One region of the Pseudomonas sp. GW821-FHT01A09 genome, then DNA from elsewhere that is predicted to be linked to it. Evidence: predicted binding sites of a transcription regulator. Region 1 holds the regulator's gene; the other holds the start of a gene.
What was found. The regulator FliA, encoded in region 1, starts transcription of late flagellar genes. The targets are predictions, from matches to a motif close to CTAAAGTTTNNNNNNNNNNNGCCGNTAA.
Positions count from the first base shown of each region.

Region 1 (4,856 bases):
CGCAGCGGGTGCACGGGCAGGTGCCGGGGCAGGCGCCTTTGCAGGTTCGGCCTTGGCCGGCGGCTCGGGCTTGGCCGCTGGCGCTGCTGCAGGCTTGGCCGCCACTGGCGCTGGGGCTTTCGCCGGAGCTGTGGCTACGGCGGCTTCGCTGAACTTGCCTTTGCCGTGCAGCTCATCGAGCAGGGATTCGAATTCGTCGTCCGAGATCAGGTCAGCCGAACCGGCCGGCACGGCGCTGGCTGCGGGTGCAGCGGATGCCGCGGCAACCGGCGCAACGGCGTCAGGCGCAAAGGTGCCTTTGCCATGCAACTGATCGAGCAGGGCTTCGAATTCGTCATCGGTGATTTCATCGCCGGGCGCGGCATTGCCTGGCGCTGCGGCCGCGGGGCTGACCGGGGCAGCGGCCGGCGCAGAGAACTGCCCTTTGCCGTGCAGCTGGTCGAGCAGCGACTCGAACTCATCGTCGGTGATTTCGTCACCGGCCGCGGCCGCAGCCACAGGGGCTGGGGCTGGGGCAACGGGCGCCTGGCCCTGGGCTTCAGCTTCGGCTTTGGAAGCGCTGAGGCTGTTGAGCAGGGATTCAAATTCATCGTCGGTAATGTCGACAGGCTCTTCGGCAGCCACCTCGACCGGCGCGGGCGCCGCGGCGACTTCGTCGGCACTGGCCGGCTCGGCCAAGCGCGCCAAGGCTGCCAGCAGCTCGGGCGTGGCCGGCGTGACTTCGGTGCGCTCGCGCACTTCGCCGAACATGCTGTTGACGGCGTCGAGTGCTTCAAGCACCACGTCCATCAGTTCCGAGTCAACGCGCCGCTCACCCTTGCGCAGGATGTCGAAGACGTTTTCGGCGATGTGACAGCATTCGACCAGCTCATTGAGCTGGAGGAAGCCGGCGCCGCCTTTTACAGTGTGGAATCCGCGAAAGATTGCATTGAGCAAGTCCGCGTCATCTGGCCGGCTCTCGAGCTCTACCAGTTGTTCGGAGAGTTGCTCGAGGATCTCGCCGGCCTCTACCAGGAAATCCTGAAGGATTTCTTCATCGGCGCCGAAGCTCATGTGGGTGCTCCCTGGAAATCGTTAACCGTCATCAGTTTCTGGAAACTAGAAACCCAGGCTGGACAGCAGATCGTCGACGTCATCCTGTCCGGATACGACGTCTTCACGTTTATCGGCATGAATCTGCGGACCTTCACCCCTGGTGGGATGTTTTTCTTTATCTTTTTCGTCGCGCAGCTGCTGATGGTCGTGTTGGATCCCAGCGAAACGGTCAACCTGACTGGCCATGAGCACCAGTTTGAGCAAATTGCTTTCGACTTCAGTGACCATTTGCGTGACCCGCTTGATCACCTGACCGGTAAGGTCCTGGAAATCCTGGGCCAGCAATATGTCGTTGAGGTGCCCCGACACCTGCTTCGCATCGGCTTCGCTGCGAGTCAGGAAGCCGTCGACACGCTTGACCAGCTCGCGAAACTCGTCGGGCGACGTTTCGCGACGCTGGAAGCGCTGCCAGTCCTGGCGCAGGCTGGCGGCATCGTCGGCGAGCGACCCCAGTACCGGCGTGCTCTCCTCCACCAGGTCCATGGTGCGGTTGGCGGCGGCATCGGTGAGACGCACCACGTAGGAGAGGCGTTCGGTGGCGTCGGTTATCTGCGACACCTCTTTGGCCTGTGGCATGTTCGGGTCGATCTGGAAGTCTACGATTGCACTGTGCAGCTCACGGGTGAGCTTGCCGATCTCCTGGTACAGGCCGCGATCACGGGTCTGGTTCAATTCGTGGATCAGCTGCACGGCTTCGCCGAACTTGCCTTGTTCCAGGCGTTCGACCAACTCCTGGGCATTCTTTTTCAGGGTCGACTCGAAGTCACCCAAACTGGATTGCTTGTCCATACTGCTGCCCCCGTGGCGTCATTCAGCTGTTGACGCGCTCGAAGATCTTCTCGATTTTTTCTTTCAACACTTGCGCAGTGAAAGGCTTGACCACATAGCCGTTCACGCCGGCCTGGGCAGCTTCGATGATCTGTTCACGCTTTGCTTCGGCCGTCACCATCAATACTGGGAGGCTTTTGAGACGGTCATCGGCGCGAACCTGACGCAGCAGGTCGATGCCGGACATGCCGGGCATGTTCCAGTCGGTCACCAGGAAGTCGAAGGCGCCGCTTTGCAGCATCGGCAACGCGGTAACGCCGTCGTCGGCTTCCGAGGTATTGGTGAACCCCAGGTCGCGCAGCAGGTTCTTGATGATCCGCCGCATCGTCGAAAAGTCGTCGACGATGAGGATTTTCATGTTCTTGTCCAAGTAGACCTCCAAGCAGTCTTTAACGCACCCAGCACCTGGGTGCGCGATCAATCAAAACCAGTTATGTGTGTAGCAAGTGGTGAGGGGGCTTGCTCCCGAGGGGCCATTGCTGACTCACCGCGGTGTTTCAGTTCGGGCCTCTCGGGAGCAAGCCCCCTCACCACAGGTATCGCGTTGTTCAATTACGGCCCAACTGCTTGTTTACCTTGCCCGCCACTCACCCAGGCGACTGCGCAGACGCGCCGCGCACTGGCTGTGCAACTGGCTGACCCGCGATTCGCTGACCCCCAGCACTTCGCCGATCTCCTTGAGGTTCAGTTCCTCGTCGTAGTACAGCGACAGCACCAGTTTTTCCCGTTCAGGCAGGTTGGCGATGGCATCGGCCAAGGCCGCCTGGAAGCGCTCGTCTTCCAGGCCGCGCGATGGCTCGGGGCTACCGCTGGCGCCCTCCTCGTGCAGCCCTTCATGCTCACCGTCCTGCAGCAGGTCGTCGAAGCTGAACAGGCGACTGCCCAAGGTATCGTTCAGAATCCCGTAATAATCATCCAGACTCATCTGGAGTTCGGCCGCAACCTCGTGATCTTTAGCGTCGCGGCCAGTTTTTGCTTCGATAGCGCGAATGGCATCACTGACCATGCGGGTATTGCGATGCACCGAACGCGGTGCCCAGTCACCTTTGCGCACCTCGTCGAGCATGGCGCCACGGATGCGGATACCGGCGTAGGTCTCGAAACTGGCGCCCTTGCTGGAGTCGTATTTGGTCGAGACTTCGAGCAGGCCGATCATCCCGGCCTGGATCAGGTCCTCGACCTGCACACTGGCCGGCAGACGCGCCAGCAGGTGGTAGGCAATACGCTTGACCAGCGGTGCGTAGGTCTCGATCAGCTGATACTGCTGAGACTCGCGCGAGGCCTTGTTGTACATCCGATATCCGCTTGCGCTCATGAGACAGGTCCCGCACTGGTTTGCTGAACCAAACGTTCGACGAAGAACTCCAGGTGCCCGCGTGGATTGGCGGGCAACGGCCAGGTGTCGACCTTTTGGGCGATCGCCTTGAAGGCCAGCGCGCATTTGGAGCGCGGGAAGGCCTCGTAGACGGCACGTTGTTTCTGCACAGCCTTGCGCACCGATTCGTCGTACGGCACGGCGCCCACGTACTGCAGGGCCACGTCGAGGAAGCGGTCGGTCACCTTGGTCAGCTTGGCGAACAGATTGCGGCCTTCCTGCGGGCTCTGGGCCATGTTGGCCAGGACCCGGAAGCGGTTCATGCCGTAGTCGCGGTTGAGCAGCTTGATCAGCGCGTAGGCGTCGGTGATCGAGGTCGGCTCGTCGCACACCACCAGCAGCACTTCCTGGGCTGCGCGCACGAAGCTGACCACCGAGTCGCCGATGCCGGCGGCGGTATCGATCACCAGCACATCGAGGTTGTCGCCGATGTCGCTGAAGGCCTGGATCAAGCCGGCATGCTGGGCGGGCGTCAGGTGCACCATGCTCTGGGTCCCGGAGGCGGCCGGCACGATACGGATCCCGCCGGGCCCCTGCAGGAGCACGTCACGCAGCTCGCAGCGCCCTTCAATGACGTCAGCCAGGGTGCGTTTAGGCGTCAGGCCGAGCAACACGTCGACGTTGGCCAGACCGAGGTCGGCGTCCATCAACATGACTCTGCGGCCAAGTTCCGCCAGCGCCAGTGAAAGGTTCACTGACACGTTGGTCTTGCCGACGCCACCTTTACCGCCGGTTACGGCGATCACCTGTACGGGATGCATGCTACCCATGTTCGTTCTTTACCTTGTCACTTAGACCGAGGCCACACGACTGACTGCGCTTCATCTTCTGAAGATTGCCTGGCAGACCATCGATGCAGGTGGATTGCAACGTTTTCATTGTTTGTTTCCCTCAGCCCGCGCGCTTGCCAGGGCTGTGGTAGAGATCAGCGAACATATCGGCCATGGCCTCTTCGCTGGGCTCCTCTTGCAGTTGCATGTTCACCGCGCGGGTGACCAATTGATGTTTGCGCGGCAGATGCAGGTCGTCCGGAATGCGCGGGCCATCGGTCAGATAGGCCACGGGCAGGGCGTGGTGGATGGCCAGGCTCAACACCTCGCCCAGGCTGGCGCTTTCGTCCAGCTTGGTGAGGATGCAGCCCGACAGGCCACAACGCTTGTAACTGTGATAGGCCGCGGTCAGTACCTGCTTCTGGCTGGTGGTGGCCAGGACCAGGTAGTTGCGCGCCTTGATGCCACGACCGGCCAGACTCTCCAGTTGCAGGCGCAGGGCCGGATCGCTGGCTTGCAGGCCGGCGGTATCGATCAACACCACGCGCTTGCGCAACAGCGGCTCCAGCGCCTGACCCAGGGACTGGCCGGGGTCGACGTGGGTGACCGAGACATTGAGAATCCGCCCCAGGGTCTTGAGTTGCTCCTGGGCACCGATACGAAAACTGTCCATGCTCACCAGCGCGATGTTCTGCGCGCCGTACTTGAGCACGTAACGTGCGGCCAGCTTGGCCAGAGTGGTGGTCTTGCCCATGCCGGCCGGGCCGACCATGGCGATCACACCGCCC
Region 1 covers NZ_JBYSWB010000007.1:79,507-84,362, reverse strand. Annotated here, with positions in the region: gene AC3WJP_RS10755 (chemotaxis protein CheA) at 1-1,053, opposite strand, end outside; gene AC3WJP_RS10750 (protein phosphatase CheZ) at 1,099-1,884, opposite strand; gene AC3WJP_RS10745 (chemotaxis response regulator CheY) at 1,907-2,281, opposite strand; gene fliA (RNA polymerase sigma factor FliA) at 2,495-3,238, opposite strand; gene fleN (flagellar synthesis regulator FleN) at 3,235-4,068, opposite strand; gene flhF (flagellar biosynthesis GTPase FlhF) at 4,190-4,856, opposite strand, start outside.

Region 2 (4,856 bases), on a different contig from region 1:
AACAGCGGCAGGAACGAGCACAGCTTGTACACGTACTCGATGCCGTGGATATCCGCAAAGTGTCCGAGCAGCGCCGCGCCGATGCCGCCGAACCCGAACATCAGGCCGAAGAACACACCCGCGATCATGCCGACATTGCCGGGCACCAGTTCCTGAGCGAACACCACGATGGCCGAGAACGCCGAGGCGAGGATGAAGCCGATGATCATGCTGAGCACGCCGGTCCAGAACAGGTCGACATAGGGCAGCGCCAGGGTGAACGGTGCGACGCCCAGGATCGAGAACCAGATCACTGCCTTGCGGCCGATCTTGTCGCCGATGGGGCCGCCGAAGAAGGTCCCGGCCGCCACCGCGCCGAGGAACAGGAACAAATGCAGCTGTGAGCTGGCGACGCTCAGGTCGAACTTCTCGATCAGGTAGAAGGTGAAGTAGCTGGTGAAGCTGGCCATGTAGAAGTACTTGGAGAACACCAGCAGCGCCAGCACCCCCAGGGCGAAGGTCACGCGGTTCTTCGACAGGCCATGGGTGGCCTTGCCGCCAGCCTTGAGCTTGAACAGGCTCAAGTGGTGGCGGTACCAGCGGCTCAGGCCGTAGAGCACGCCGATGGCGAATACCGCGAACAGCCCGAACCAGGCCACATGCCCCTGGCCATAGGGAATGACGATGGCGGCGGCCAGCAATGGGCCGAACGCAGTGCCGGCATTACCGCCGACCTGGAAGGTCGATTGCGCCAGGCCGAAGCGCCCGCCCGAGGCCAGGCGGGCGATGCGTGAGGTCTCCGGGTGAAAGGTCGAAGAGCCGATACCCACCAGCCCTGAAGCCAGCAGGATGGCCGGGAAGGTGCCGACGAACGCCAGCATGAGAATGCCGATCAGGGTGCAGACACTGCCCAGGGGCAACAGCCACGGTTTGGGATGACGGTCGGTGTAATAGCCGACCCACGGCTGCAGCAGCGAGGCGGTGAGCTGAAAGGTCAGGGTGATCAGCCCGACCTGGGTGAAGCTCAGGCCATAGTTGGCCTTGAGCATTGGGTAGATCGACGGCAACACCGCCTGGATCAAGTCGTTGATCAGGTGCGCGAGGGCGCAGGCGCCGATCACGCGCATCACCAGCGGGCTGGCTTGGCTGGCGACCGAGGGGGTGGCCGAGGCTGAAGGGGTGGTACTGCTGGACATGACGGTCATCCGGACACGAAAGGGCACGCACTGCGCGGGGTGCGACAATGTGCCATTTTGTGACATGGGATGCCAAGTTTCACGGGGGATCATGAAGTCGGCTTACGGGCCCCTTCGCGAGCAAGCTTTGCTCCCACCGGTGTATGACTTGAGCCCAGTCGACACTGTGGGAGCAAGGCCCCACCGGTGTATGACTAGACCCCAGTCGACCCTGTAGGAGCAAGGCTTGCCCGCGAAGAGGCCCGCCCAGCCAACCCTCAAACCAGATTGAAACGCGCCGTATTGCTGCTCAACGCACGGCTGCCGCTGCTCAACTGATCGGCGGCGCTGTTCACCGCGCGCGCGCCTTCTAGCAAGCGCCCGGCGGCCTGATCGACTTGCTGGATGTTGCTGCTGACTTCGTCCGCGACGCTGGCTTGCTCCTCCACTGCCGTGGCGATCTGCGCCAGGGTGTCGGTCACGCCCTGCACGGCGCTGGCGATCGCCCCCAGACTTTGGCCCAGACCGGTCACCGCGGCGGCATCGGACTGCGCCTGGCCGCAAGCACTCTCCATCAGGTCCACGGCCTGTTTGACAGTGGTGCGCAAGCTGTCCACGGTACCGGCGATCTGCGCAGTGGACGCCTGGGTGCGCTGCGACAGGCTGCGCACCTCGTCGGCGACCACGGCGAAACCACGGCCCTGCTCACCGGCACGGGCAGCCTCGATGGCAGCGTTGAGCGCCAGCAGGTTGGTCTGCTCGGCGATGCCACGAATGGTATCGACCACCGACTGGATCTGCTGGCCTTGCTCGCTGACCCGACCCAGGGCCGACGCGGTTTCGCCGAGGCGCAAATTCAACTGTTGAATGCTGGCAGTGGTGCGCTGGCTGTCCCGGCTGCTGTCCTCGGCAATCTGCCGGGTGTGCTGGGCGCTGCCCGAGGCCTGCTCGCAACTCCTGGCCACGCCCTGGGAGGTGGCCGCCAGTTGCGTGGCCGCGGTCGCGATCTGGCTGATCTGCAACTGCTGCGCTTCGACGTCCACCAGAGTGCCGCTGGAATGATCGCCCAAGGTCTGTACCGCCCCGCTGAGCTGGGAGGTCTCGTGATCGACCCCTTGCAGGCTGGTGCGCAGTTGCACCACGGCAACGTTGAGCGCGGTGCTGATCGCCGCCAGCTCATCGCGACCGCTCACGGCCACTTGCACGCACAGATTGCCGTCGCGCAACGATTCAGCCAGGGTGGTGATGCCCCGCGCGCTGAGGCGAATGGATGCCTGCAGGCAAGCGAACAGATACAGCGCGAGCAGCAGCATCACCGCGAAGGTGGCCGCCACGGGCAGGAATTGGTTGACCGTCTGGCCGCGGTGATAGCTTAGGCGGCTGTCCAGCGATACCAGTGATTGGCGGCGCAATGCCGACAGCTCGGCCAGCAGACCATCCATGCTTTGCTCGAACTCCCCGGCGCCCAGCTTCAGATCGCCCGAGAACAAGCCGTCGTCCAGATGCTTGAGTTCGGCGTCGAGGCGCTGCAGGGTCTTGTCGTACTGATTGGCCCAGGCGGCAAAGCCCGGCGGCAGACGGTTCTGCAACGAGGCACCAGCCTTGACCATCTCTTCGCGGGAATCGCCGATGCGGTTACGCAGGTCGCGCATCTGCAAGCGGCTCTGCAAGCTGAACTGCCCGGCTACCACCGACGCCTCGCCGACGCTCGCAATACGCCCTACCCGTTCGATCAGGTCCGGGACCTGCTGCGTCGACAGTTGCATCAGCAGGTAGGTCTCCATCCATGGATCGAGGATAAGGCCACTGTCCATGGCCAACTGATCGCGCACGCTCTGCAGGGCCGCCGAGGCGCTGGTGAAGCGTTCGTAGCCGTCTGGCCACCAACCGATGCTGCGCAGGCTGTCGAGGTCGATACCGGCAGTCGCGGCTTTGAGTTTGTCGAAGCGCTTGAGTGCATCACCACTTGCGCCGCTGCGCTTCAGGGCCTGCCCCAGCTCGGTCACCGCCGCTTGCAGGGCGGGGTTGGCGGCGCTGAGCGCGTTCATCGCCTGCTGCGCCTGGGCGGTCGGGTTGTGGAGAATGTCCACGGCCTTCCAGCGGGCCGCGCGGTTACGCTGGGCGATCAGTTGATCGTCCAGCGATTCCAGCGCCAGCAGTTGCTCCACCCCTGTGCGCTGACCGGCAATGACGCCAAGCCGCGAGCGAAAGTCCTGCCCCAGCAACCACAGACTGCCGGCCAACGGCAGCATGAACAGCAGAAACAGCAGCTGGAACTTGCGCGCGAACTGGAACCGCCCGAGCAGACGAATGCCGGGGGATAGAAGGGTTTGCATGTCCGAATTCTCCACTGGACCAAAAGCGATTGCACCCACTTAACTAGCACAGTGCCATCAAGGCAAAGCAAGATTCACTCCACCGGTGCTACCCATCTATCGGCACGTGCCGCCACAGATTGAGGGCACCGGTGCCAATCCGCGATTTTAGTCAATAGCGCACCAAAACCGGCGGCCCCCGCATGGAGGGTGCCTCTTTTCAGGGCGCGGCTTGGCTGAACGAATGGTGGATGGGCAGCGCAGACAATTTGAATGACAGATAGCGCTCTTGACCTGCAAGTCAGGTATTTAATGGTCTGTCCCGTTGTCGATCTGACCGCTCCATTGCACAGACGCATCTTTCATCCAACAATCACGGGCGCTGGCCCGCTTCCTGCTTTAGCACGGCGACCATTAAGTTAACCACCCGGTCAACTTTTATCAGCCTAACTTCGGTGCCTCAGCGCACCCCCGGGGAGCTCCATGCTGGATACGCTGTTCAAACTCAAGGCGCATGACACCACGGTGCGCACCGAAATCCTGGCGGGCGTGACCACGTTCCTGGCCATGGCCTACATCCTCTTCGTCAACCCGAGCATCCTCGGCGAGACCGGCATGGACAAAGGCGCCGTGTTCGTGGCCACCTGCCTGGCTGCGGCCATCGGCTCGGCAGTCATGGGGATCATCGCCAACTACCCGATCGCACTGGCACCGGGCATGGGCTTGAACGCCTTCTTCACCTATACCGTGGTTCTGCACATGGGCCATACCTGGCAGGTGGCGCTGGGGGCGGTGTTCATCTCGGCGGTGTGCTTCTTTGTGCTGTCGATCTTTCGCATCCGCGAGTGGATCGTCAACAGCATCCCACTGCCCCTGCGCTCGGGCATCGCGGCCGGTATCGGCCTGTTTCTGGCGCTGATCGGGTTGCATGAGGCCGGGATCGTCGTGGGCAACCCGGCGACCATGGTCGGCCTCGGCGATCTCAAGGCGCCAGGGCCGGTGCTGGCGATTCTGGGTTTCTTCCTGATCGTCGGCCTCGAGGCACTGAAGGTCCGAGGTGCCGTGTTGATCGGCATTCTGGCGGTGACCATCGTGTCCATCGTCGGCGGCTTCAGCCCCTTCGGCGGCATCGTCTCCATGCCACCATCGCTGCTGCCGACCTTCCTGCAGCTGGACATCAAGGGCGCACTGGACATCGGTCTGGTGAGCGTGATCTTCGCCTTTCTGTTCGTCGACCTGTTCGACAACTCCGGCACCCTGATCGGTGTGGCCAAGCGCGCCGGCCTGATGGGCAAGGACGGCCATATGCCGAAGATGGGCCGCGCCCTGATCGCCGACAGCACCGCAGCCATGGCCGGTTCGCTGCTGGGCACGTCGACGACCACCA
Region 2 covers NZ_JBYSWB010000047.1:2,867-7,722, forward strand. Annotated here, with positions in the region: gene AC3WJP_RS27985 (MFS transporter) at 1-1,175, opposite strand, end outside; gene AC3WJP_RS27990 (methyl-accepting chemotaxis protein) at 1,433-3,490, opposite strand; gene AC3WJP_RS27995 (NCS2 family permease) at 3,953-4,856, shown strand, end outside.
Region 2: a site for FliA is predicted at 3,587-3,614, ahead of AC3WJP_RS27990 (methyl-accepting chemotaxis protein). Genes of this name have one in related genera too.